One region of the Gordonia sp. 852002-10350_SCH5691597 genome, then DNA from elsewhere that is predicted to be linked to it. Evidence: riboswitches for the same ligand, from Rfam matches in the RefSeq annotation. Region 1 holds a riboswitch; each other region holds the start of a gene.

Region 1 (7,931 bases):
CGCCTTCCATCTTCAGGTGGCTGTGGATGCTGACGCCATCGGGCGCCGACGTCGCAGTCGCCGCCGCGGGCACGACGTCGATGAGCAGATGTTTGCCCCGGGAGCGGACCGCGGCGACCCGTCCGCCGCGCAGGTCGGTGGTGGCCAGCGACGGAATGCGAAAGTCGGTGCGCTCCAACGTGGTCTGATCGAATGCGCGACGGAGACGGTCTGCGGCCTGGTAGACGGTGTCGCCCTCAGGCATGCTGTCCGTATCGCATTCGGAGGCCGCGGGGAGTGGTCGCGAATCCGGCGCCGACGAGCACCCGCTGCAGGTCGGAGCGCAACGCGGTGACGCCGTCGATGGAGTCGATGGTCAGGCGGGCGACACGACCGGCCCGCACGATGTCGGCGAGCGCTGCTGCCATGGCCTCTAATGCGGGGACGTCGTCGCTGAAGGTCAACACGGTCTTCCCGCCGCGTTCGACAAATGCGACGAGTTCGCCCTCGACGAGACATACGAGGGCGCCTGGTTTGCGGCCCGGTCGATGCCCGCCTGCGCCGGGCGTCGTGTCTGGCCAGGGCAGCGCTGCCCCATACGGATTGGCCGGGTCGGTGGCGGCCAGAACCGTCGCGGTGTTCGGTGCGCGGTGACTGCCCGGTGCGTCGTCGGTCAGGGCGTGGCGGCGCAATTGGTCGACGGTGGAGGTGCCCGCGAACTGGGCACCGCCGAGGCCGTCGACGTAGTAGCCTCGTCGCACCTGGCCGCTGTCTTCGAAGATGTTGAGCGCCTTGTAGATTCGTGCGAATCCTCCGACGACGTCCTCCGCCGTCACGCTGCCCCGGGTGACGACCCCGTAGCGTGCGAGCAGTTGGTCGCACAGGGCCTGAGTCGCGACAGTGGTCTCGAGCAGCGCTGTAGGGGTTGCGAACCAACGACCGGTTGCCGTGGAGGGCGTCGTGGCGCCGCCTGTCTGCGAGAGGAGATGCCGCGTGCTCAACCGTCCGGGCCGCAGGCGCGGAGCCTGACCGCGCGATCGGTGTGACGGCATGGACCGACTCGACGACGAGGTGCGGCGAGGCGCCTGCAACGCACGGACCGGCGCAAACGTGTCGTTGCTGACGTGACCGGCCCAGACGAGGTCCCACAGGGCGTCCTCGACCTGCTGGCGCGTCGCGGTGGCGCCCGGCGATGCTTCGCTCTCCGTCGACGCGTCGTCGAGCAGTTGGGCGAAGCGCAGTCCGCCCCCGGTGCCGAAGGTGTCGAGGAGGCGGGTGTGGATCTCGGTGGTGTCGATCTCGACCTCGGTCGGTACGAACAGCGGTGCGAGGTCGGCGGGGAAGAAGCTGATCCAGCCGTCGGTGGAGCCGATCCGGCCGTGACCCGCCCACATGAAGTCGCCGCTGGAGAGGAGTTCGTCGAGCATGGCCGGCCGGTAGTCACTGATCCTGCTCGGCAAGATCAGCGACTCCCACGCCGACGCCGGGAGCTGATGGCCCGCCAGTTGGTCGAGGACCGCCGCGAGTCCGTCGACTCCGGTGAGCCTTTCGTCGTCGGCGACGTGCTGCCACGCTCCGAGAAATCTGGCGAAGGTCGGGCCGTCGACGGGTGCGACGTCGGCTCGGCTCGCGGCAAGTGAGCCTCGTCGGATCTGCCCGAGCACGTCGCTGTGACACCACTGTGTGGTCCACGCGGGGCTGCCGTCGGGGTCGTCGTCGGTGGCGGGTAGAAAGTCGCCTTCGACGACCTTGCGTTCGGCGGCAAGGCGAATCAGCGTGTCGCGCACCACCGCGGGTGCCATTCCGATCGACTCGGCGGCCTCGTCGACGGTGAACGGGCCGTGCGTGCGCGCGTACCGATGGACGAGATCGCCGACGGGATCGGGAACAGACTCGGTGAAAGCTGCCGGAACACCCAGTGGCGCAGGAACTCCCAAGCCGTCGCGCAGGCGCGCGGTGTCTTCGACCGCCGCCCACAGCGGCACGCCCCGGATGCTCACGGAGATGATCGCGCCGCGTCGATGCAGCTCGGTCAACACGTCAAGCGCCGCAGGGCTGTCGTCGTCGCGCCGATACCGCAGCGCCACCTCGTCGGTCGTGAGCGGACCGAGCCACCGCAGCAGGTCGGCGATATCCTCGGCGTCGCGTGCCTTGCGGTGCTCGTCGAGGCGTTGCAGCCGTGCGACCACGGCGGCGATGACGGCGGGATCGAGCAGTTCGCGCAGGTCGACGCGCCCGAGTAGCTGTGCGAGGAGCGCGGTGTCGAGGGAGAGTGCTGCGGCGCGACGTTCGGCGAGCGGGGCGTCGTCGTTGTACATGAACGCTCCGACGTAGCCGAACAGCAGCGATGCCGCGAACGGCGACGGTTCCGGGGTCTCGACCTCGATCAGCCGAACACGTCGCGATCGGATGCGAGTGAGGAGGTCGGTGAGCGACGGCAGGTCGTAGACGTCCTGCAGGCATTCGCGGACCGTCTCCAGGATGATCGGAAAGTCGGGGAATTGTGATGCGACGGAGAGCAATTGGGCGCTGCGCTGGCGCTGCTGCCACAGCGGTGCCCGACGGCCGGGGTCGCGGCGGGGGAGTAGCAGGGCTCTGGCCGCGCACTCCCGGAATCGTGAGGCGAACATCGACGAGTCGGCGAGGGCGTCGGTGACCATCTGCTCGATCTCGTCGGGATCGACGACGAAGACTGCGGCGCCCGGCGGTTCGTCGTCGGTGTCGGGGAGGCGCACGATGATGCCGTCGTCGGATGCGGTGACCGCACCGTCGAGTCCGAGGGTGGCCTGCAGGCGGGCGGAGATCGCCGACGCCCACGGCGCGTGTACGCGTAAACCGTAGGGGGAGTGCAGGATCAGGCGCCAGTCGCCGAGCTCGTCGCGGAACCGCTCGATGACCAGGGTCCGGTCGGTCGGTACCTGTCCGGTCGCGTCGCGCTGCTCGGAGATGATCGACGCGAGGTTGTCGCGTGCGTACTCGCTGAGCCCGAGTTCTGTTGCCTGACGGTCGAGTTCGGCCTCGTCGGCGATGGAGCCGACGAACTTCCCGATCGCCGCGCCCAGTTCGGCCGGGCGTCCCTGTGCGTCGCCGATCCAGAACGGGAGGCGGCCGGGCTGACCGAATGCGGGTGAGACGAGTACGCGGTCGTGGGTGATGTCCTCGATTCGCCAACTCGTCGCGCCGAGCGCGAAGACGTCGCCGACGCGCGACTCGTAGACCATCTCCTCGTCGAGTTCGCCTACGCGGCTGGACTTTTCGCCGACCATGAACACACCGAAGAGCCCACGGTCGGGGATGGTGCCGCCAGAGGTGACCGCTAGTCGTTGCGCACCACGGCGACCGGTCAGTGTGCCAGCATCACGATCCCAGGTGACACGTGGACGTAGTTCGGCGAACTCGTCGGAGGGGAAGCGACCCGAGATGAGATCGAGTGTCGCCTCGTAGATCGACCGGCTCAACTCCCGGTACGGCGCAGCGCGGCGGACGATCTCGTACCACTCGTCGACCTCGAGCACGTCGAGAGCGGCCGCGGCGATCGTCTGTTGCGCAAGCACATCCAGTGGACTGCGCGGTACCTGCAGCTCTTCGATTGCGCCCGCACGCATCCGCGAGACGGCGACCGTGCAGCCGATCAGGTCGGTGCGATGCTTGGGGTACAGAACCCCCTGACTGATCTCGCCGACCTGGTGGCCCGCGCGTCCGATCCGCTGCAGCCCGCTGGCCACCGAGGGTGGTGTCTCGACCTGGATCACCAGATCGACCGCGCCCATGTCGATGCCGAGCTCGAGTGAACTCGTCGCGACCACACAGCGCAGGCGGCCGCTCTTGAGGTCGTCTTCGATCTCGGCGCGCTGCTCCTTGGAGACCGACCCGTGGTGTGCGCGGGCCAGGACAGTCGCGGCGCCGGTGGTGGCCCCCGAGGCCATGACCATTGCGGGTGCGCCGCCACCGACGCGGTCGTTGCGTGGTGGTTCGCGGCCAGGCTCGGTGCGTTGCTCGTGGATCTCGTTGAGCCGCGCGGTGAGACGCTCGGCGAGCCGTCGAGAGTTGGCGAACACGATCGTCGTACGGTTGGTCTCGATGAGATCGACGATCGACGCTTCGACGTAGGGCCAGAGCGAACCCGCGGTCGGCGAGAACGCGTCGTCGAGCTCATCCGCATCCGGTGCATCCGGTGGCGGCGGGATGTTGGCCATGTCGGGTACCGGGACGTCGACGCGGAGGTCGAAGGTCTTCGACGCCTTTGGCCGCACGATGGTGCACGGACGGGAGCCGGAGAGGAACTCAGCGACTAGCTCGGGCGGGCGGACCGTCGCCGAGAGTCCGATGCGTTGCGCCGGAGAGTCGAGCAGTTCGTCGAGGCGTTCGAGCGACAGCGCCAGGTGCGTGCCGCGTTTGGTGCCTGCGACGGCGTGTACCTCGTCGACGATCACCGTCTCGACCGTGGTGAGCGCTTCCCGTGCCGACGAGGTGAGCATCAGGTAGAGCGACTCGGGCGTGGTGATGAGGATGTCGGGTGGCGTTTTGGCGAGGAGTCGACGCTGGGCGGCGGGGGTGTCGCCCGAGCGCACGCCGACGGTGATCGACGGTTCGGTGATCCCGAGTTCCTGCGAGGCGCGTGTGATGCCCGCCAGTGGCGCGCGCAGGTTGCGCTCGACGTCGACCGCCAGTGCTTTGAGTGGGGAGATGTAGAGGACGCGCGTGCCCTTGGACCGATCGGGGCGGGCGGCAAGTGAATCGAGTGCCCAGAGAAACGCCGACAGGGTCTTGCCCGAGCCGGTGGGCGCGATGACCAGGGTGTTCTCGCCGTCGGCGATGGCTTTCCACGCGCCCTGCTGGGCGGGTGTCGGCGCGGGGAAGGCGCCGCCGAACCACCGACGCGTCGGGTCGGTGAAGCGGTTCAGGATGGAGGACGAGCTGGGCACTCTTCCATTGTTCCGCACGGGTCTGACAGTGCGGTGCGACGTGCTGGTCCGGCGGCGAGAACCTGGTATAGAGTCGATCCACGCTGGTTGCCAGGAACCCGGTGAGAATCCGGGACGGTCGCGCCACTGTAAGTCCGACGGGAAGCGACCTGTCGCGACGAGTCAGGACGTGGCAACCAGGCCACATTGCTCCACGTCAGGGACGCGTCATCCCGGAAGGAACCCTCTCAATGGTTGCCACCTCATCACAGGCCGAACGTCGGCCCGCTGCGCTCGCCGTACCGAATCTCTCGGTCGCTTCGGCCGCGCTCTGGCTCACCGCCACTGTGCTCATCGCCGCGCTGGCCTACTACTTCATCGGGTACGACCAGGGCGCCTGGTCGGTGTTCGGCAGCGACACCCACATCCACGAGTTCGTGCACGACTCCCGCCACTTCCTCGGCTTCCCCTGCCACTGATCTGACCCGGGAGACAACAGAACAATGGAGAAGAAGTTCGTCGGCGCGGGCCTGCTATCAGGCCTGATCGCCGGAATTTTTGCGTATGTGTTCGCTCGTATCTTCATCGAGCCGGTGGTCGCCAAGGCGATCGACTACGAAGAGGGTCGCAGCCACGCCGAGGAGATGCTCAGCGGCGAACACGGCCACGAGCACGAGGTGTTCACCAGGTCGGTGCAGGAAAACATCGGGGCCGGGGTCGGCACCGTGATCTTCGCGATCGCGATGGGCGCGTTCTTCGCGGTCGGGTTCACGGTCTTGTGGACCTACCTCGGACTGCGATACCCCGCGACCGATCCGCGCTGGGCGGCGGCCGCGCTCGGCGCGCTCGGATTCGTGGCCTTCTTCGGCGTCCCGTACTTCGCCTATCCGGCCAACCCGCCGGCTGTCGGCAACGACGAGACCATCGCCGACAGGTCGAGTGCCTATCTCACCATCACCGTGGTGTCGGTAATCGCGATCATCGCGGCCGTCGTCTTCGCGCTGTGGCTGCGTCCACGCATCGGTGGGCTGCTCGGTGCGATCGCGGGCGGCGTCGGCTACCTGGTAGTGGTCACCGTCGCGATCGCGTTGCTGCCGAGCTTCGACGAGGTACCGACGCCGGTCACCAACGACGCGGGCCAGATCGTGTTCCCAGGTTTCCCGGGCGACGTCATCGGCGACTTCCGCGTCTACGCGATCGCCAACCAGGTGATCCTGTGGACGGTGCTCACCGCGGTGTTCGCGCTGGTCCTGGGCGCGATGTCGCGCTCGCGGTCGTCGAAGCAGGTTGTCGACGACCCCGCGACGCAAACGGTCGCCTGACGCTCCTTTAAACGCGGCTCGAGTTGGCAGGCGCGGCTGGTACACCAGCCGCGTTCGCAAGTTCGGGCCGCGTTTGGCTTATCCGGACAGCACGCAGTCGCCGCACACGGCTGTGCGATCGCCCGATACCTGGTAGATCAGGCAGCAGCTGCGTCGTCGGAAACTCGGTCCGGCCCGCAGGTATCCGCCCTCGATGTCGGGGCGTGCGAGGAAAAGGTCGGCGTGGCGTCGGGCCGCGTCGGCGAGTTCTGGCCGGGCGGTACCGATCATGCGCACCGCCGAGTTGATCGCCGACGCGATGTTGCCGCCGAGGACGTGTGGCCCAACCGGGTACGACGCGTCGAAGAGTGCGGTGAGGTCGTCGACGGCGCGAGGGAACCCGTCGTCGAGCGCAGGCTTCGCGTCGACCGTCACGACGGATAGGGGGAAGGGCCCGCCGAGATGGTCCTGCCACCAGACGTCTGCGGGGTCGAGGGACAGGCGGGTGCCGATCACCGCTGCAGCGAGCGCCGGTGCAAGCAGCCTGGCGACGAGACCAAGGTGAGTCACCGACGCCGCGACGCGAGGTGAGACGTTCGACGCCGCGCCCGCAGCCAGAGCCTTCCGGACCCTTTCGACGCGGCTGTCGATGCGTCGTGGATTCGCCAGTGCCGCAGCCAGAGTCGACCACGGCCCGTCGACTGGTGCCGCGGCTGCGTGGGTGTCGGTCGCAAAGAACGGTCCGAACTCGGCGAACACGTGATCGTTCACGCTCTCTGCCTATCTCATCGACCGCTCGCGCGTCCAGCGAGCCCGCGAGGGCCGCCGCTGGACAAGTTGGGATCGGGGCTGACACAGTATGGAACGTGTTCTAATTTCCGGCGTTGAACGGTGGGTGGCAATGTTCGAGTGGTCCGAGGAAGACCTCATGGTGCGCGACGCGGTGCGGTCGTTCGTCGACAAGGAGATCCGCCCGCATTCCGACGAACTCGAGAGCGGTCAGTTGCCGCCGTACGACATCCTGCGCAAGCTGATGACGTCGTTCGGCGTCGACGCAATGGCACGCGAGGGCCTGGAGAAGGAGCTCGACGCAGAGGCCGCGGGCGAGTCGAAGTCCAAGGGTTCCGGGGGTTCCGGCGGCGGCATGATGAACTCGATGGCGCTGATCCTCAACATGGAACTCGCGGCCGCGAGCCTCGGCATGGTGGTGTCGATGGGCGTCAGTGTCGGGTTGACGGTGTCGACGATCCGGTCGAAAGGCACACTCGCACAGAAGAAGCGGTGGCTCCCCGAGCTGGTCACGCTCGAGAAAGTCGGTGCCTGGGCGATCACCGAACCGGATTCCGGCTCAGACGCACTCGGTGGCATGAAGACGACGGTCCGCCGCGATGGCGACGGTTACATCCTCAACGGGCAGAAGACCTTCATCACCAACGGTCCGTACGCCGACACGATCGTCGTGTTCGCGAAGCTCGACGAGGGCGATGGCACCCCAATGCGTGAACGCAAGGTGCTCACCTTCGTCCTCGACAAGGGCATGGAAGGCCTCACCCAGGGCAAGCCGTTCAAGAAGATGGGCATCATGAGCTCGCCGACCGGTGAGCTCTTCTTCGACAACGTTCGCCTCGGTCGCGACCGGCTGCTCGGCGAGACCGAGGACGTCGGATCGGGTAGTCGTGGCGACAGTGGCGTCAAGGCGGGCTTCACCGCTGAACGGATCGGTATCGCCGCACTGTCGATGGGCATC
Region 2 (7,931 bases), on a different contig from region 1:
GACGTGGGCGCTGCAGCACCCACATTCTTCGATTATGTCCACTTGTCAGCGGATTCCCGTAACCGCAACAACAACGGTGGAAATGAATAGAGTGACATCGACAGTGCACGATCCCACTCATTCCGCGACTCGGAGACCACCGCAATGTCGAAGAGCTTCTACCGTGTATCGCTTGGACTGATCATTGCGGCGGCCCTCGCCATGGGACTGCCCCCGAGTGCGCATGCCGACGAACGGCTCCCCATCGGCGTCCTACCGAAACCGGTCAGCTGCGCCTGGTTGACCTTCCCCGGACGTGCGGGTGCGTGGCCGGTTCCCCTCCACGCGCCGAATCCCGGAATCGGGCTACTGACAATGCCGCGTGCCGACGACCGTGTACAGCGCGCTCTTCCACCGAGAATCCATCTCCGGACCGACAAGGCGGGATTCAACTCGATCTGGCAGTACGCGCTTTTCGGCGGTAACCTCTACGCGAAATCTGCCAAGACACAGGGGGATTGGCGGATCGCGCCAGTTCCTCAGTGTTTACAGGGGCAGATGACCGGCTTGTCCGTCGACGGGAGTCGTCTCGTCGTTCTGGTGTACGGCGGCCGAATCGCCACCTTGGAATCTGCCGACGAGACACCTGAACTATGGTGGTGGACCACACGATTCGGTTCGCCGATCTGGCTCAACCCCGCTGGCAACAAGGTTCGACCCGACCAACGTGCATGGAGCTTCTCGTGGCTCGATCCGATCTACACGTCGGTGATCCCTTTCCGCCAAGAGGCGACGTGGACAGACACCGCGGGCCACAAACAGCCTGTCGGCGGCGCAGGTGTCACAACTGTCTACACACTGTCCAAGAACGGTAACCGGATCCACATCCTCGATCCATGGTTGCCCGGCGCAGACCCGCTCAAACCCAGCGACAAACGCTTCTCCGACGACTACAGCTACGAAATGCTCGGCCCGCTCGATGGACGGTTCGTATCGCGCAACCTGTCGTCGTCGGGTTCGACAACCTTCGTCATCAACGACTACGGCGACATGTATACACGCCTGTGGGATTTCGACATCTCCGGAGCCGACACCCTCTTCTTCTCCTACACCCCGGAGAACCAAAGGAATCTACAGGGCGCCCCGAACAACTTCGAGGGCTTCTTCGCACAGTATCCGTTCCTGCGCAGCGTCTTTCCGCAGGCCTACGCCAAGTTCCAATTGCCTCCTCCCGCCTGGGTCCGGCAGCCGAAGGTGCCCGGCGAGATCACGTCGGCCATCACCATCCGGCAAACCGGCTTCTCGTCAGACAAGCGCGAACTCCGTGTCGAAGGACGACGCAACGGGCAGAACGGATACTGGTACAAGCCGATCGACCCGAACACGTCGTGGTCGTTCGCGCCGGTCAGCGGCTACTCACTCGCGCGTCCACTACTCGACAACCAGGCGGGAGACACCAGCTCGCTCACGCTGGTTCCCGGCGCCGACGTGAACTACCGATACGCCGACAAGTCGGGATGGACGCTGACGACGCGCAATTTCGACTACGCGACCGACACCGCGAACTACGAACTCTGCGTCGACGGCACGTGCGCCAGCATCATCGGCTACCTCGCACCGACGCCCCGGCCTGGTTGGACACCCGAGGGACTGACCTCGTATCAGCGCCTCTACCAAGGGATGCTGGTGCTCGACAGCAAGGACCGCCAACGCGTCGACGCGAATCCGCGGTTGCGCGCGGCGGTTCGTTCACTCATTCCCAATCAACGCATGGAGAACATCATCGCCACCGCGAACACCTCACGGATGACGGTGTTCACCCTGGACCGAAAAATGGTGGAAATGCCCAGATTCCGATGAGCGAGCGCGACACAGAGCGGTCAGGGCCCCGCCCGGCAGCTCAGGTCAGCCGAGCAGACGCCAACTCTGCGCCACGCGTGAGGCTTTCGAGCTTGGCCCACGCGATCTGCGGATGGATACGACCGCCGAGTCCGCAGTCGGTCGACGCGACGACGTTCTCCGGCCCGACCAGGGTTGCGAAGCGTTCGATCCGGTCGGCGACGAGCTCGGGATGCTCGACCACGTTGGTTGCGTGACTGACGACACCGGGAGCGATCTTCTTCCCGTCGGGAAGCGTGACGTCCTGCCAGACCTTCCACTCGTGCTCGTGTCTCGCGTTGGCGCCCTCGAATGAGTATGTGCCCGCGTTGATCTCGAGCATCAGATCGACGAGGTGACGGAATTCGAGGTCGGTGGTGTGCGGCCCGTGCCAGCTACCCCAGCACAGGTGGAAACGCACCTGCTCGGCCGGAAAACCCCGCAGCGCATGATTGAGCGCTTCGACGCGGATGCGGGTGAATGCGAGATAGTCCTCGATCGTCGGTTCCGGGTTGATCTGATCCCAGTTCTCCGCGATCGACGGATCGTCGATCTGCAGGATGAGGCCCGCGTCGATGATCGCCTTGTATTCCTCACGCATGGCGTCGGCACAGGCCCAGATGAACTCTTCTTCGGTCGAGTAGTAGTCGTTGCCGATCCGCGATGCCGAGCCAGGCGAAAGCGATGTGATGAATCCTGTCTTCTGATCCGATTCGGCAAGCGCCGCTGTGAAATTCGCGATATCGGCGGCGATCGCGTCGTGACCTGTGTAGGTGACCGGACCGGTAGCAGTCGGGAACAGTGCTCCGCGCTCTCCCACCGCGATGCCGCTTTCCGGATCGTGATAGGCGTCGGCGAAGATCGTCCAGTCACGACGATCCGGAAAGGTGGTGAGCCTCACGTGGCCCGGCGTCGAACGTTTCGGTTCGTCAGCAAAGGGGCCGCCGTCGGTTAGTTCGAGGCCACCGAGCCGGTTGAACGAATACGACCACCAGGCACCGTAATCGACGTTGCTGGACATCGACTTTCCGTATTCGCCGTCGCCGGGAATTGTGATCCCCAGGTCGACCTGGCGCTTCACCAGCGCGGCGACCTCGTCGGCGAGCAGCGACTCGAAGTCTGCGCTCGTGTGGAGTTGGAGTCCGTCGGCTGACTCCTGACGTGCCTTGTTGGCATCGACGAGTCGCTTCGTGCGGGGAAGGCTTCCCGCCTGGGACGTGGCTATACCGGTCATCGGGATACTGCACACTTTCGATCGGTTCGGATGGCGTCCGCCCTACGATCACGCGTGCACGCCCACGAACCCTCATGTGCAAGAGCCCCACCCAGCCGGGTAGTCGGAGTGCCGCGCGCTCATCCTCGAGGCAGACAAACCGCCGGATACGGCGTATCCGGCACAGCGGCAAGTGATCGGACTCGTCGACGCGGCGGGGCGTCGACTCACCGTTGCGGGACAGTCCCGGATTCGCACCGGGTTCCCCTCGACACATTGTGGTGTCTCGTCATCCGCCCACGCGTCGGGGCTCCACACGGCCGGACGGACGAACCGACTGCACCTTCGAGGTTATCCGACCCCCGAAGGCAGGATCTGTGTGGATGGTGGGGTGTTGCGGCACCCCGCCATCCACACACGAGCACACGACCTACACCTGTGCGCCGACTACTTCGGTGGCATCCGGATTCCGCCGTCGACGCGGACGACCTCGGCGTTCATGTAGGAGTTGCTGACCAACTCGATGACCATCGAGGCGAGTTCGTCGGGCTCACCGAGACGCTTCGGGAACAGGACGTTCTTGCCGAGGTTGGCCTTGAATGCGTCGGAGTCGGGGCCCGAGCCGTAGATCGGGGTGTCGATCAGGCCGGGTGCCACGGTGTTGACGCGGATGCCGACGGCCGACAGGTCGCGCGCGACCGGGAGCGTCATGCCCACGACGCCACCCTTCGACGACGAGTACGCGGCCTGACCGATCTGTCCGTCGAATGCTGCGACGCTGGCCATCGACACGATCGCGCCGCGCTCTCCGGTCTCGGTGGGCTCGAGGCGGCTCATCGCGGTGGCCGCGAGACGAATCGCGTCGAAGGTGCCGATCAGGTTGATCGCGATGACCTTCTTGTACGCGTCGAGGTTGTGGGCCGAGGCGAACTCGCCGTCCTTGCCAACGGTGCGCTGCGCCCAGCCGATGCCCGCCGAGTTGACCAGCACACGGAGCGGGCCGAGCTCGCTCGCCTGATTGACAGCGGTCTCGATCTCGGCGGTGTCGGTGACGTCCACCGAGACGAACTCGCCGCCCACTTCCTTGGCCAGCAGTCCGCCCTTGTCGGCGTTGAGGTCGGCGACGACGACCTTCGCGCCCTTGGCGGCCAACTGGCGAACCACTGCGGCGCCGATACCCGACGCCCCACCCGTCACGATTGCACTTGCTCCGTTGATATCCACGTGGCCAGCCTACGACGAACTGTGTCGCGGATAACAGCGGGGCCGAGCGATCGCTCGGGAGCACGAATCGTCAGAGGTTCACAGAGCCCGATCGGTTCAGGGAGCCCGATCTGTTCACGGAGCCCAATCGGTTCACGGAGCCTGATCGGTTCACGATGCCCGATCGGTGAACATGGCGACGAGAAGGTCGCGCCGCCGCGAGACCAGTGCGGGATCGAGTCGGTGCCGACGAGCGAGCGTGCACATGCCGTGCAGGGAAGACCACAGCTCACTGCAGACGACAGCACTCGTCGCGCTCGTAGTCGCCGTTTCCCTGGCGTGAAATACCCGACGCGAGATACCCAGTCGACGCTCTCGAGAGCACAGTCGGCAATCCCGAGCGCACAGTCGGCAATCCCGAGCGCACAGTCGATGGTCAGACGCAGCGGACGATCGGCTCGGGGTCGTACTTCACGGTGCGTGTGTGCCTGCTGATCTCGGCGCCGGTGGCGGCGTCGGAGATGACCCGAGTGTTCGACGTCGTGAAGCCGCGAATCCCGTTGTCGGCCAAGCATTCGTCGCCGCGAGGCAACTCGACGACCGAGGGTGAGGTGTAGGCGTAGCGGTCGCCGGTGATCGACTCGACGTCGACCGTCTTGGTGCTCCACATGCGCACGATCACACTCGAGGGCGTCCATCCGGTCTCGATCAGGATTCCGTGGCGGGTGTTGTTCCGGAAGACGAGATCGATCGCGCCCTCGAAGACCGTCGCCTCACGCGCCTCCGGGTACCGCGAGATGTAGTAGCTGTGCTCGGTGTGGTCGACATCCTCGAGGCCCGCGAAGTACGACGCGTTGAACAGCGTGGTCGCGAACTGCGAGATCCCACCGCCGACCGCCTTCGACGGCCTGCCGTGATCGATGATCGTCGACGTGACGTAACCCTGCGCCTCACCGCGTGGACCGGTGTAGGAGTTCAACGAGAACGTCTCGCCCGGGAGCACCACGGCGCCGTCGACCTGCTCGGCCACCAGCCGGATGTTCTCGCCCGACGCCGACGAGAAGTCGCCCGTGGTGAACTCCGAGACCACTTCCTTCACACCGAGGCTCTTGGCCTTGTCGGTCGTCACCTTCGGTTTGCGTACCTGGTAGGTGGCGCTCACGGTGTCGGGGCGATCGTCGGCGAGCGCGGCGTCGACGATGGTCTGTGTTGTCTTTCGCCAGTCGATGCGTGCGCCGTCGCGGGCGGGCACCACCTGTGGGCTGCCGCCGCTCAGACGGAACGTCGCGCTGACCGGGGCCCGCTCGGTACGGGCGAGATCTGCGCCTACACGCTTCGACACCGCCTTCTCGTCGGCGCGTACGACGAGCCCGCCGCGACCGTCAGCCTCGAAGCGCAGCACCGAGCCGAGGTCGTCGGGGCTCAACCGGGTGCGCGCGCCGTCGGTTCCGGTGATCGCCAGCGACGCCGACGTCGCGCGGGTGGCCGGACCGTCGACAGTTCGACGCACCGTCTCCGCCGATACCGTCGGCGAGAACGGCTCCATGGGGAGGTCGATCGGGCCGGCGTCGTCAAGCCAATGATCGGCGAGCTCATCGGCAGCACGCTCACGTACGACGCGCAGACCCTTGCTCGGCATCTCGGCGACCGGAGTGGCACCGCGATACCGAACACCGCCCTCGACGGCGGCCTTCTCCAAGTCGGCCTTGCGCGCATCGAGCGTCGAGTTCAAGCGTGAGCGATCGACGTGGACGACCGGCTCGACGTCCTGGCTACGTCCGAACAGCGACGCAATGCGGTCGAAAAGACTCCGCGGTTGCCGCATCAGACGCTCGGTGGTCGCGTCGGCGTCGAAAGACAGCCCGAGTTCGTGCGGCGCCACCGCCGCGGTTCCCGACGGGGTCCTGATCGTGACGGGCTGCACGGCTCGCTTCTGCAGCTGCGTGAGCGCCGGGGTCAACTGAGTGCGTGAGAGGTTTCCGACGTCGAGGCCCGCCGTGGTCGCGCCGCGGGCCGAATGCGAACTCGTGACGACCAGATCGACGGCCAGAACCAAAGATGTGAGAAGCACCACACCGGTGATCAGTCGCGCACCGACACGTCGACGACGTGCGGAGGCGGTGAACACTTTGTCAGTCATACAGGACATTTCAGACGCGGGCGAGGTGGGCTCCGCTCGCTCCGTCAGGTCGAGCTCCGGGAGTGGGCGCTTCTGACCTGGGAAAAGCAGGCGCTCCGGTTGAGCTGTCGGGTCGGGGGTCTGACAGCTCAACCGGAGCTAACACGTATATCTACCCTGCTTCCCGATTCGTTACAGCCCGTTGGAAAACCTTTGACCGAACTGACAGGAAGGATGGTTCTCTAGGGAGGCTCGGTAGGAAGCCTCAGCCCTCGATGATCGCGGTGACGCCCTGGCCCCCCGCGGCACAGATCGAGATGAGCGCGCGTCCGCCACCGTTGGCCTTGATCTGCTTGGCAGCTTGGGCCACGATCCGACCACCGGTCGCCGCGAACGGATGGCCCGCCGCCAACGAGGAGCCGTTGACGTTGAGCTTGCTGCGGTCGATCGAGCCGAGCGCGGAGTCGAGTCCGAGTCGCTCCTTGCAGTACTCCTCGCTCTCGAACGCCTGCAGCGTCGCGAGGACGACCGACGCGAACGCCTCGTGGATCTCGTAGAAGTCGAAGTCCTGCAGCGTCAGGCCGTTGCGCTTGAGCAGACGCGGGATCGCGTAGGTGGGAGCCATGAGCAGTCCGTCGGGTCCGTTGACGTAGTCGACGGCCGCGGTCTCGGAGTCGACGAAGTAGGCCAGCACCGGCAGGCCCTTCTCCTGTGCCCACTCGTCGGACGAGAGCAGCACGGTCGACGCACCGTCGGTGAGCGGCGTCGAATTGCCTGCGGTCATCGTGGCGTCACCCAGCGAGACACCGAAGACCGGCTTGAGCTTGGCGAGCTTCTCGACGGTCGAGTCGCCGCGCAGGTTCTGGTCGCGGATCAGGCCCTGGTACGGGGTGATCAGGTCGTCGAAGAAGCCCGCGTCGTAGGCGGCTGCCATCTTCTGGTGGCTCGCCGCGGCCAGTGCATCCTGGTCGGCGCGTTTGATGCCGAATTCCTTGGCGGTGATGGCCGCATGCTCGCCCATCGACATGCCGGTGCGCGGCTCGCCGTTCTTGGGGATCTCGATACCGAGATTGGGCAGCGCCTTCAGAATCCCGAGCACCTGGTCCTTGGGCGACCGCGCACGGTTGACCTCCAGCAGCGACAGTCGCAGGTCCTCAGAGACACCGATCGGGGCGTCGGACGTGGTGTCGACGCCGCCACCGACCGCGACGTCGTAGCGACCGCGCGCGATGCCGTCCGCGACAGCCGTGATCGCCTGCAGGCCGGTGCCGCACGCCTGCTGGATGTCGAAGGCCGGGGTGTACGGCGAGAGCGGCGATCCGAGCACGCATTCGCGGATGAGATTGAAATCACGCGAGTGCTTGAGGACCGCACCGCCCGCGACCATGCCGAGGCGCTCGCCTTGGAGGTTGAAGCGGCTGACCAGGCCGTCGAGGGCCGCGGTGAACATGTCTTGGTTGCCGACCTTGGCGTATGCCTTGTCCTGGCGTGCGAACGGAATGCGGTTGCCGCCGAGGATCGCGACCGGACGCTCGTCGC
Region 3 (7,931 bases), on a different contig from region 1:
AAGTGGCGACACCGGAGAACGGACACAGCGTGCACGCCGACGTACGCGGCCTACGGCCGGCGGCGGACTACTTCTACCGATTCCGTGCGGGCGGTTGCATGTCGGCGATCGGGCGCACACGTACCGCTCCGGCGCACGGAAGTCGGCTGAGTGCATTGACTTTCGCATTCGCCTCGTGCCAATCGTGGGCTGACGGCCACTATCCCGCGTACGTCGGCGTGCACGCTGTGTCCGTTCTCCGGTGTCGCCACTTCGACGCCGCGCGCGACGACGTGGCGCATCCCATGGTCGGTGGCGATCTCCCACTCGACCGGTACCGGAAGCAGGCCCATCGCTCCGCCGCGGGCGAGCGGATCGGCGGCCAGCCGTGTCCACAGGACCACGCCGTCGGGAAGCGGATCGCCTGATGCCACACCGAGCGTGAACAGGTCACTGCCACGGCGTGGCGGGGGAGCCGACGCCGCGTCGGTCGTGAAAAGTGCGGGGACGGTTGCGATACCGGCCGCGACGCCCGCCCAGGTGAGAAATCGTCGGCGGGTGGTGCCGGCGTGGAGGGTCTTGTCCCGATCGATCCGGAGGTCGGCCAGTGACGGGCGAGGTGAGATGTTCGGCATGCCGCCACCCGACCAAGAGAGGATGGACGTCGTCCTACCCGCCGTCGGCATCGCGGTGATGGGATGGTGAAGTTCGTGAAACCGCATGCGCCATATGTCCGATTCGAGACCGTTGTTACACTGCAGCGGCGTCGGTTCTCCAGCCGAGATCGTCGGTGAGAGCCAAGAGGGAATCTGGTGAGAATCCAGAGCTGCCCCGCAGCGGTAACGGAAACGAAGGCGTTCAACAGCACTGGGCCTGCGGCTCGGGAAGCGATCGTCGGTAGGTGGCACATCACGTGCCGTGTCCGAAGTCCGAAGACCTGCCGACGTGGCCGCCGGGCGCAGGCGGTCCCATCGACTTCGCGGGACATGGTCGGTGTTGAACTCGCGTGGTCTTCGTCGACCCCGCGTGGCGACATCTGCTGTACCCGCTCCGGGCTGATCAGGAGGGCGGACATGTCGGCGCGCACTGCGAACCCTCGGGATACCTGGGCGCGACCGGTCTCCGTGGTCATCGGCTGCGGTGTAGCGCTCGTCGTGGCCGCGGCGTGCGGCGTCGCATACGGAACCGTGGGGATCGGTTGGTCCGTATCGCTGCGGATGGTGTGGGCAGCTATCACCGGGGGACCGGTCTCGTCGGTCGACGCCGCGTCGTACTGGATCGTCGTGGACTCGCGTGTGCCACGGGTGCTGACGGGAGCGCTGGTGGGTGCCGGTTTGGCGGTGGTCGGCGTGATCGTGCAGGCGATGGTGCGCAATCCGCTGGCGGACCCCTATGTGCTCGGGATCTCGTCGGGTGCGTCGGTCGGAGCCACCGCCGTCGTGCTGTTCGGGGTCTTCTCGGGTCTCGGCCTGTATGCGTTGCCGACCGCGGCATTCCTCGGCGCACTGGTGGCGACGTTGCTCGTCTTCGGAATTGCACAGCGTGGCGGAGGTCTCACACCACTGCGGCTCGTGTTGACGGGAACCGCTCTGGGATACGGGTTCTCGGCTCTGACCACTGTGCTCATCTTCTTACGTCCGGTGGGTGATGCCGCACGGAGTGTCATGTTCTGGCTGCTCGGCAGTCTTGCTGCGGCAACATGGCATTCGGTTGCGCTGGTCGCGGTCGTGGTGGTCATCGGGATAGGTGTGGTCGCAGCGAGAGCACGACAACTCAACGCGCTGGCGATGGGCGACGAGGTCGCCGCGTCGCTCGGCATACGGGCGTCACGGTTTCGGCTCGAGCTCTTCGTCATCGCCGCGCTGATGACCGGGTTCATCGTCTCTGTCTGCGGCGCAATCGGATTCGTCGGTCTCATCGTGCCGCACGTGACCCGTATGGTTGTCGGTGCGGATCACCGCAAGATCATTCTCGTCGCCCCGGTGCTGGGGGCGCTGTTCCTTGTCGTCGCCGACCTGATGGCGCGGATTGTCGTTCCACCGCAGGAGATTCCGCTCGGGGCGATCACGGCTGCGGTGGGTGTGCCGGTGTTCCTCGGGCTGATGCAACGTCGACGTACCCGGATCGACTCATGAGTGCCGTCGAGTACGACGCGGTCACAGTCGATATCGATGGCACCGTCATCGTTCGCGACGCATCGTTTTCGGTCGACTCCGGGGAGTTCCTCGGGGTGATCGGACCGAACGGCAGCGGTAAATCGACCCTGCTTCGATGCGTTTACCGCGCGCTGGCACCGTTGGGTGGCAGTGTGCGAGTCGACGGCCGCGACGTGCGTGCGGTGAGTATGCGGGAGAACGCACGACGAGTCGCCGCGCTCACCCAATCAACCTCGCTCGACTTCGATTTCACCGCGTCAGAGGTTGTCGCGACGGGACGGCTGCCGCACCGCGAACTGGGTGCGGCGGCCCGTGCCCGCGACCGCCAGGTGTGCGAGGCGGCGATGTCCACGGCCGGCGTCGAGATGTTCGCGGATCGTGTGTTCACCACGCTCTCCGGCGGAGAGGCGCAGCGCGTACTCATCGCGCGCGCATTCGCGCAGGAGCCCAACGTACTGATCCTCGATGAGCCGACCAATCGCCTTGATATCCGCCACCAGTTCGACATCCTCGGTGCGGCGCGCGGACGCGGGGTCACCGTCATTGCGGCGCTGCACGACCTCAACATGGCGGCACAGTACTGCAGCACGCTCGCTGTTGTGCTCGACGGGACGATCGCGTGCATCGGGCCACCGGACGAACTCCTCACCACGACGAACATCGCCAAGTGGTACGGCGTTGGTGCGTACGTCGTCGCCCACCCCCGCTCGGGCGTTCCGCAGATCATCTTCGACGACCAAGTCCCACAAGCCATCTCCGAGGAAGAGCACTCATGACAGCGCCTACGACCAGGACAACACTCAGCAGACCGCGCGCACTCGTCGTGTCTGCGCTTGCCGCGATGACCGTGGTCTCCGGTTGCGGCGCTGACGTCGAGTCGTCGACTCCGGAATCGTTGGGAGAGCAGGTCACGGTAACCAATTGTGGTGCACCGCTTAGGGTTAGCGGTGTACCGGATCGTGCGGTGACGAACGACACGGGGATCACAGAGCTGATGTTCGCGCTCGGATTGGGCGACCGGATGGTCGGCTACACCACGTACGAGGGCAAAGAGCGAGATATCGAATCATCTCCGTGGCGAGCGGATTTCGAGAAGACAAGGTCACTGGGCACGGCGTTCTCCCGGGAGATCATCGCCGCTGCGCGGCCCGACTTCGTCTTTGCGGGCTGGAACTACGGGTTCAAGGAATCGACCGGCGTCACCCCCGACTGGGTGCGTTCGACCGGTGCCGTGCCATACCAGCTGACCGAAGCCTGTCGCCAGGCAGGCACCACCAAGCGCGGCGTCGTTCGACCCCTCGATGCGTTGTACGCGGACCTGTCGAATCTGGGGCAGATCTTCGGCGTTAGTGGTCGGGCCGCGGCGCTGACCGCCGACTATCGCAAGCAAGTCGAGGCTGCGCGTGTGGGGGCGCCTGCCGAGTCCGCAGCAGCGCGGGTCTTCCTCTTCGACAGCGCCGATCCGACGCCGTTCACCTCGGGTCGGAATGCGGCACCGGATCAGATCATCGCCGAAGCCGGTGGACGCAACATCTTCGGCGATATCGACGACTCCTGGACGTCGGCATCATGGGAGGCGGCTGCGCAGCGCGATCCGCAGGTCATCGTCATCGTCGATTACGGGGCGGGGCCGCAGAACACCGTCGAGGCCAAGATCCGGCAACTCGAGTCGCAACCGTTGATGGCGCAGACAACCGCAGTGCGAGAGCGCCGCTACATCTCGTTTCCGTATGCGGCGCTCGTCGAGGGGCCGCGTAACCCGCAGACCATCACGGCGCTTGCCGAGTACTTGCGATCGCAGTCGCTCTGACCAGGCCGTCGGCAGACGGCGGCTCGGAGGTGAGGTGCGCTCAGGCCGCGACGACCAGCCAGACCGCGATGTAGTGCAGTAGCGCGGCGATGGCTGTGCAGACGTGGAACACCTCGTGATGGCCGAACGTCGTCGGCCAGGGATTGGGCCAGCGCAGTGCGTAGAGCACTCCGCCGACGCTGTAGAAGACCCCGCCGACCGCGAGGAGGATCAGTACGAGCCAACCGACATGTGCGACGAGCGTCGGGGCGACGACGATGATGACCCACCCGAGCAGGATGTAGAGCGTGACTCCGAGCCAGCGGGGCGCGCCAGGCCACGCGATCTTCAGTGCGACACCGGCGAGCGCGCCGACCCAGACGATGCCGAGCACCCACCACCGCATCGGACTCGGCAGACCCATCAGACAGAACGGCGTGTAGGTACCAGCGATGAACACGAAGATCATCGAGTGGTCGGCACGCTTCATGTGTACCTGCGCGCTCAGCGATTTCCACGCGACGCGGTGATACGACGCCGAGGTCGCGAAGAGTCCCACGACGGTTGCCGCGTAGACGGCACAGGCCACCGCGCCTCCCGGTCCACGTAGCCAGCCTGCGCCGATGACAAGGGCGATACCCGCGACCACTGAGACGTAGGCCGACCACTGATGAATGACGCCGCGGAGGCGAGGTCTGTCGGCGACAGCGGTCACCAGGGCTGAGTTCACGTAAGCTACGGTACCGTAACTTTGTGTGAGAACGCTGTCAGCCGAGTGCGGCGATGATCGCTGTGAGCTGGTCGACGTCGATAGGCGTCGGCTGATAGATGCACACCTCGTCGACGCGGACGTCGAGATCGCGCAGCGCGTCGAATGCGTCGACGCGGGCCCGGATCTGCTGTGCGACGTCTGCGGGACCACCGACAGCGGCGATCGTGTGCAGTAGCTCGTCGTCGATGAGATCGGCCATCTCAGCCCACCGCCCCTGCTTCGACAGCGCATTGAGTTCTGGCTGCAGCCGCTCGGCGCCATGCGCTGCGAGGACGGGCCGGTAGGCGGGCGTCGAGCCGTAGAAGGCGAGGAGTCGTCGCGCGGCGCTGTGGTCGGTGCCCACCGACACGATCACCTCGGGGATCACGGTGAAGCCGCGGCTGTGATCGCGTGCGGCGAGACCGCGTCGAATGTTCGGGACGGTCGTCGATGCCAGAAAGTCGGCGGTGGAAAACGGCATCACCAACACCCCGTCGGCGTGCTTTGCCGCGGCGCGGGTCATCAACGGCCCGAGTGCGCCGACGAATACCGGCGGCCGACCGAACGGGTTGGGTCCGGGGTTGAAGGTCGGCGTCATCAAGGTGTGACGGTGATAGGCCCCTTCATGGCGCAGCGGAGCTCCGGTCTCCCACGTATCGAAGATGGCGTTGATGGCGCCGACCTTGTCGGCCATGCGGCCCACGGGGTCGTCGAAATCAGCGCCGAACCGCTTCTCGATCTGCGGGCGTATCTGCGTACCCAAACCGAGTCGAAATCTGCCGCCGGAGAGCAACTGAAGGTCGTTGGCCGCGTGTGCGAGGTGAATCGGGTTGCGCGGGAACGCAATTGCGACGTTGGTCAGCAGGGTCAATTCCGGCACCGACGCCGCAACGACGAGCGGCGTGAACACATCGTGTGGACCCTCGAAGGTGAACACCCCCGCTGCACCCGCGCGGGCGAGATCGGTGGCACGCTGTGCTGCGCCCGTCGGCTCGAACAGGGCGGTCGTCACGGCGATCGGAGTCATGTCGCGTCGGCGTCGTTGTAGCGGCGCAACAGCGTTGCGAACAGTTCGAGATCATCCTGCGTCCACGCGTCGAGCCTGCGTGCGATGGCGTCTCCACTGCGTCGGCGGATCTCGCTCAGGGTGTCGAGAGCCTCCTGCGTCACCTCCAACGACTGCGACCTCGACGACGTCGCGTCCTGCGTGCGGCGCAGCAGGCCACGGCGACGGAGTTCGCCGAGTTGGCGGCTGGCCGTCGACTTGTCGATGTTCGCGGCCCGAGCCAGCGATGCCGCGTTGATTCCCGGGTTGTCCGAGATCAGCGCGAGGAGGGAGAACTCGACGAAGGTCAGGCCGCCCTCGGCGTAGATGTCGCGGGCGCCGTTGCGCAGCCGCCGCGACAGCGTGACCAATTCCTGCCCGACCACTTCGGCGGCATCGGGTTGCTCGGGTGAAGCCATAGTTGTATATTACAACCTATCCAAGTTGCATTCTGCAACCATTCCTGATGAACGATCGTGTTCCCGACTAGCCCAGAAGGTAATCGATGTCCGCTGCTCCCACCCATGCGTTGTCGGTCAAGACCATCGCGTCGCACGTCGCCGTTCCGCTCGTCATCGGTGCCGTGATGGCACTCGCCTATCTCGGCGGATTCCACAAGCCCGATCCGCACGATCTGCGCATCGATGTGGTCGGTGCCGGTACATCGACCCAGGTGACCGCACAGACTCTCCAGCAACAACTCGGCGACCGCGTCTCGATCCGGACCGTTGCCACCGCCGATGAGGCGCGCGGGGCCATCGAGCGCCGGGAGATCGCGGCGGCTTTCGAGCCGAAGGCCGACACTCCGGTCCTCTACGTGTCGACAGCGGCGTCGGATCCCACAGCGGTCACGGTCGAACGGATCTTCAACGGCATCACGATCGCCAAGGACCAACCACTGAAGATCGTCGACGTCGTGCAGGCCGATCCGCAGCGCGATCCATCCGGACAGAGCATCTTCTTCTTCCTGGTGGCACTCACCGTCGGCTCGTACGGATGTGGAATCGCGATCGCCGTCGCCGCAGGTGGACGCAGGATTCGCGTGCGTCTCGGATTCGCGGCGGTCTGCTCGGTGATCTCTGCCGCGGTGACCACGGCGATTGCCGTGTGGGTGTTCGACGCCCTGCCGGGTGCACAGTGGCAGATCTTCGGGCTGTCGATCCTCTACGCGCTGGCCACCATGCTGTTCGCGATCGGATTGCACCCATTCATCGGTCGATTCACGACGCTGGCGATGGTCACGATCTTCGTCGGGTTGAACTTCACGACCAGCGGCGGCGTGTTCGCGCCTGCCCTGCAACCGAAGTTCTTCGCCGTCCTCCATGACTTCTGGATCGGTGCGGGTCTGAACGAGGCATCGCGCAACCTGGCCTATTTCCCCGAGGTCTCCAGCGCGGGCGACATCGCGAAGATCATCGGCTGGCTCGTCGTCGGTGCCGCGCTGGTCGGCATTGTCGCGCTGCGGGACCGTCGAAACGTCGGAGATGGCGCGGTAGAAGCGAGTCCGGCCGCTGCCGGGCGGCACGAGGGCGACCAGCTCACCGAGGAGGAGGCCGAAGAACTCGCCGAGGATGTCGTGGCCTGATTCAGTGTGCCCTTACAGGTGAGGTCTAATCTGGTTCGCGATGAAACTCCTACCCGATCGTCTGCGTCGGCCGATGCTCTCCGTGTACGAGCGGCGGCTGATCCAGTTGACGGACGAGAACCGCTTGCCCCAGCATGTGGCGATCATCTGCGACGGCAATCGACGATGGGCCCGCGAGGCGGGCTTCGAAGATGTCAGTCACGGACATCGGGTGGGCGCGCAGCGCATCGCCGAGATGCTCGAGTGGTGCGCCGAGCTGGGCATCGAGACGGTCACCATCTATCTGCTGTCCACCGAGAATCTGCAGCGCGCCTCCGACGAACTCGACGCGCTGATGGAGATAGTGCCCGACATCGTCGACGAGATCGCCACCCCTGACGGGCACTGGCGGGTTCGCATCGTCGGAACCCTCGATCAGCTCCCCGATACCGCGGCCCAGCGTCTGCGCAACGCCGCTGAACGCACTCTCGACAGGTCGGGCATGAACGTCAACGTGGCGGTCGGATACGGGGGCCGGCAGGAGATCGCCGACGCCGTGCGCGCGGTCCTCGTGCAGAAGGCCGAGGCGGGTGCGACCGTCGACGAACTCGTCGACGCGGTCACCGTCGAGGCGATCGATCGCAACC

Evidence for each region. Region 1 has a riboswitch for cobalamin ahead of A5777_RS23360 (CbtB domain-containing protein). Riboswitches for the same ligand answer to the same signal wherever they lie in the genome.
Region 2: linked by a shared signal. The riboswitch ahead of A5777_RS06015 (cobalamin-independent methionine synthase II family protein) and the one ahead of A5777_RS23360 (CbtB domain-containing protein) in region 1 are both predicted to bind cobalamin.
Region 3: linked by a shared signal. The riboswitch ahead of A5777_RS23645 (FecCD family ABC transporter permease) and the one ahead of A5777_RS23360 (CbtB domain-containing protein) in region 1 are both predicted to bind cobalamin.

The regions. Positions count from the first base shown of each region.
Region 1 is NZ_LZMO01000305.1:13,441-21,371, forward strand. Features, by position in the region: gene A5777_RS23350 (DNA-formamidopyrimidine glycosylase family protein) at 1-244, opposite strand, end outside; gene A5777_RS23355 (ATP-dependent helicase) at 237-4,904, opposite strand; cobalamin riboswitch at 4,958-5,112, shown strand; gene A5777_RS23360 (CbtB domain-containing protein) at 5,135-5,362, shown strand; gene A5777_RS23365 (CbtA family protein) at 5,387-6,205, shown strand; gene A5777_RS23370 ((2Fe-2S)-binding protein) at 6,284-6,955, opposite strand; gene A5777_RS23375 (acyl-CoA dehydrogenase family protein) at 7,086-7,931, shown strand, end outside.
Region 2 is NZ_LZMO01000084.1:9,113-17,043, reverse strand. Features, by position in the region: gene A5777_RS06020 (hypothetical protein) at 145-1,839, shown strand; gene A5777_RS06015 (cobalamin-independent methionine synthase II family protein) at 1,880-3,091, opposite strand; cobalamin riboswitch at 3,242-3,386, opposite strand; gene A5777_RS06010 (SDR family NAD(P)-dependent oxidoreductase) at 3,518-4,294, opposite strand; gene A5777_RS06005 (VanW family protein) at 4,710-6,413, opposite strand; gene A5777_RS06000 (acetyl-CoA C-acetyltransferase) at 6,658-7,931, opposite strand, start outside.
Region 3 is NZ_LZMO01000309.1:29-7,959, forward strand. Features, by position in the region: partial or broken gene A5777_RS25890 (PhoD-like phosphatase N-terminal domain-containing protein) at 1-113, shown strand, start outside; gene A5777_RS24495 (PhoD-like phosphatase N-terminal domain-containing protein) at 51-701, opposite strand; cobalamin riboswitch at 730-938, shown strand; gene A5777_RS23645 (FecCD family ABC transporter permease) at 1,053-2,114, shown strand; gene A5777_RS23650 (ABC transporter ATP-binding protein) at 2,111-2,911, shown strand; gene A5777_RS23655 (ABC transporter substrate-binding protein) at 2,908-3,945, shown strand; gene trhA (PAQR family membrane homeostasis protein TrhA) at 3,986-4,654, opposite strand; gene A5777_RS23665 (TIGR03617 family F420-dependent LLM class oxidoreductase) at 4,692-5,702, opposite strand; gene A5777_RS23670 (MarR family winged helix-turn-helix transcriptional regulator) at 5,699-6,139, opposite strand; gene A5777_RS23675 (hypothetical protein) at 6,226-7,305, shown strand; gene A5777_RS23680 (isoprenyl transferase) at 7,346-7,931, shown strand, end outside.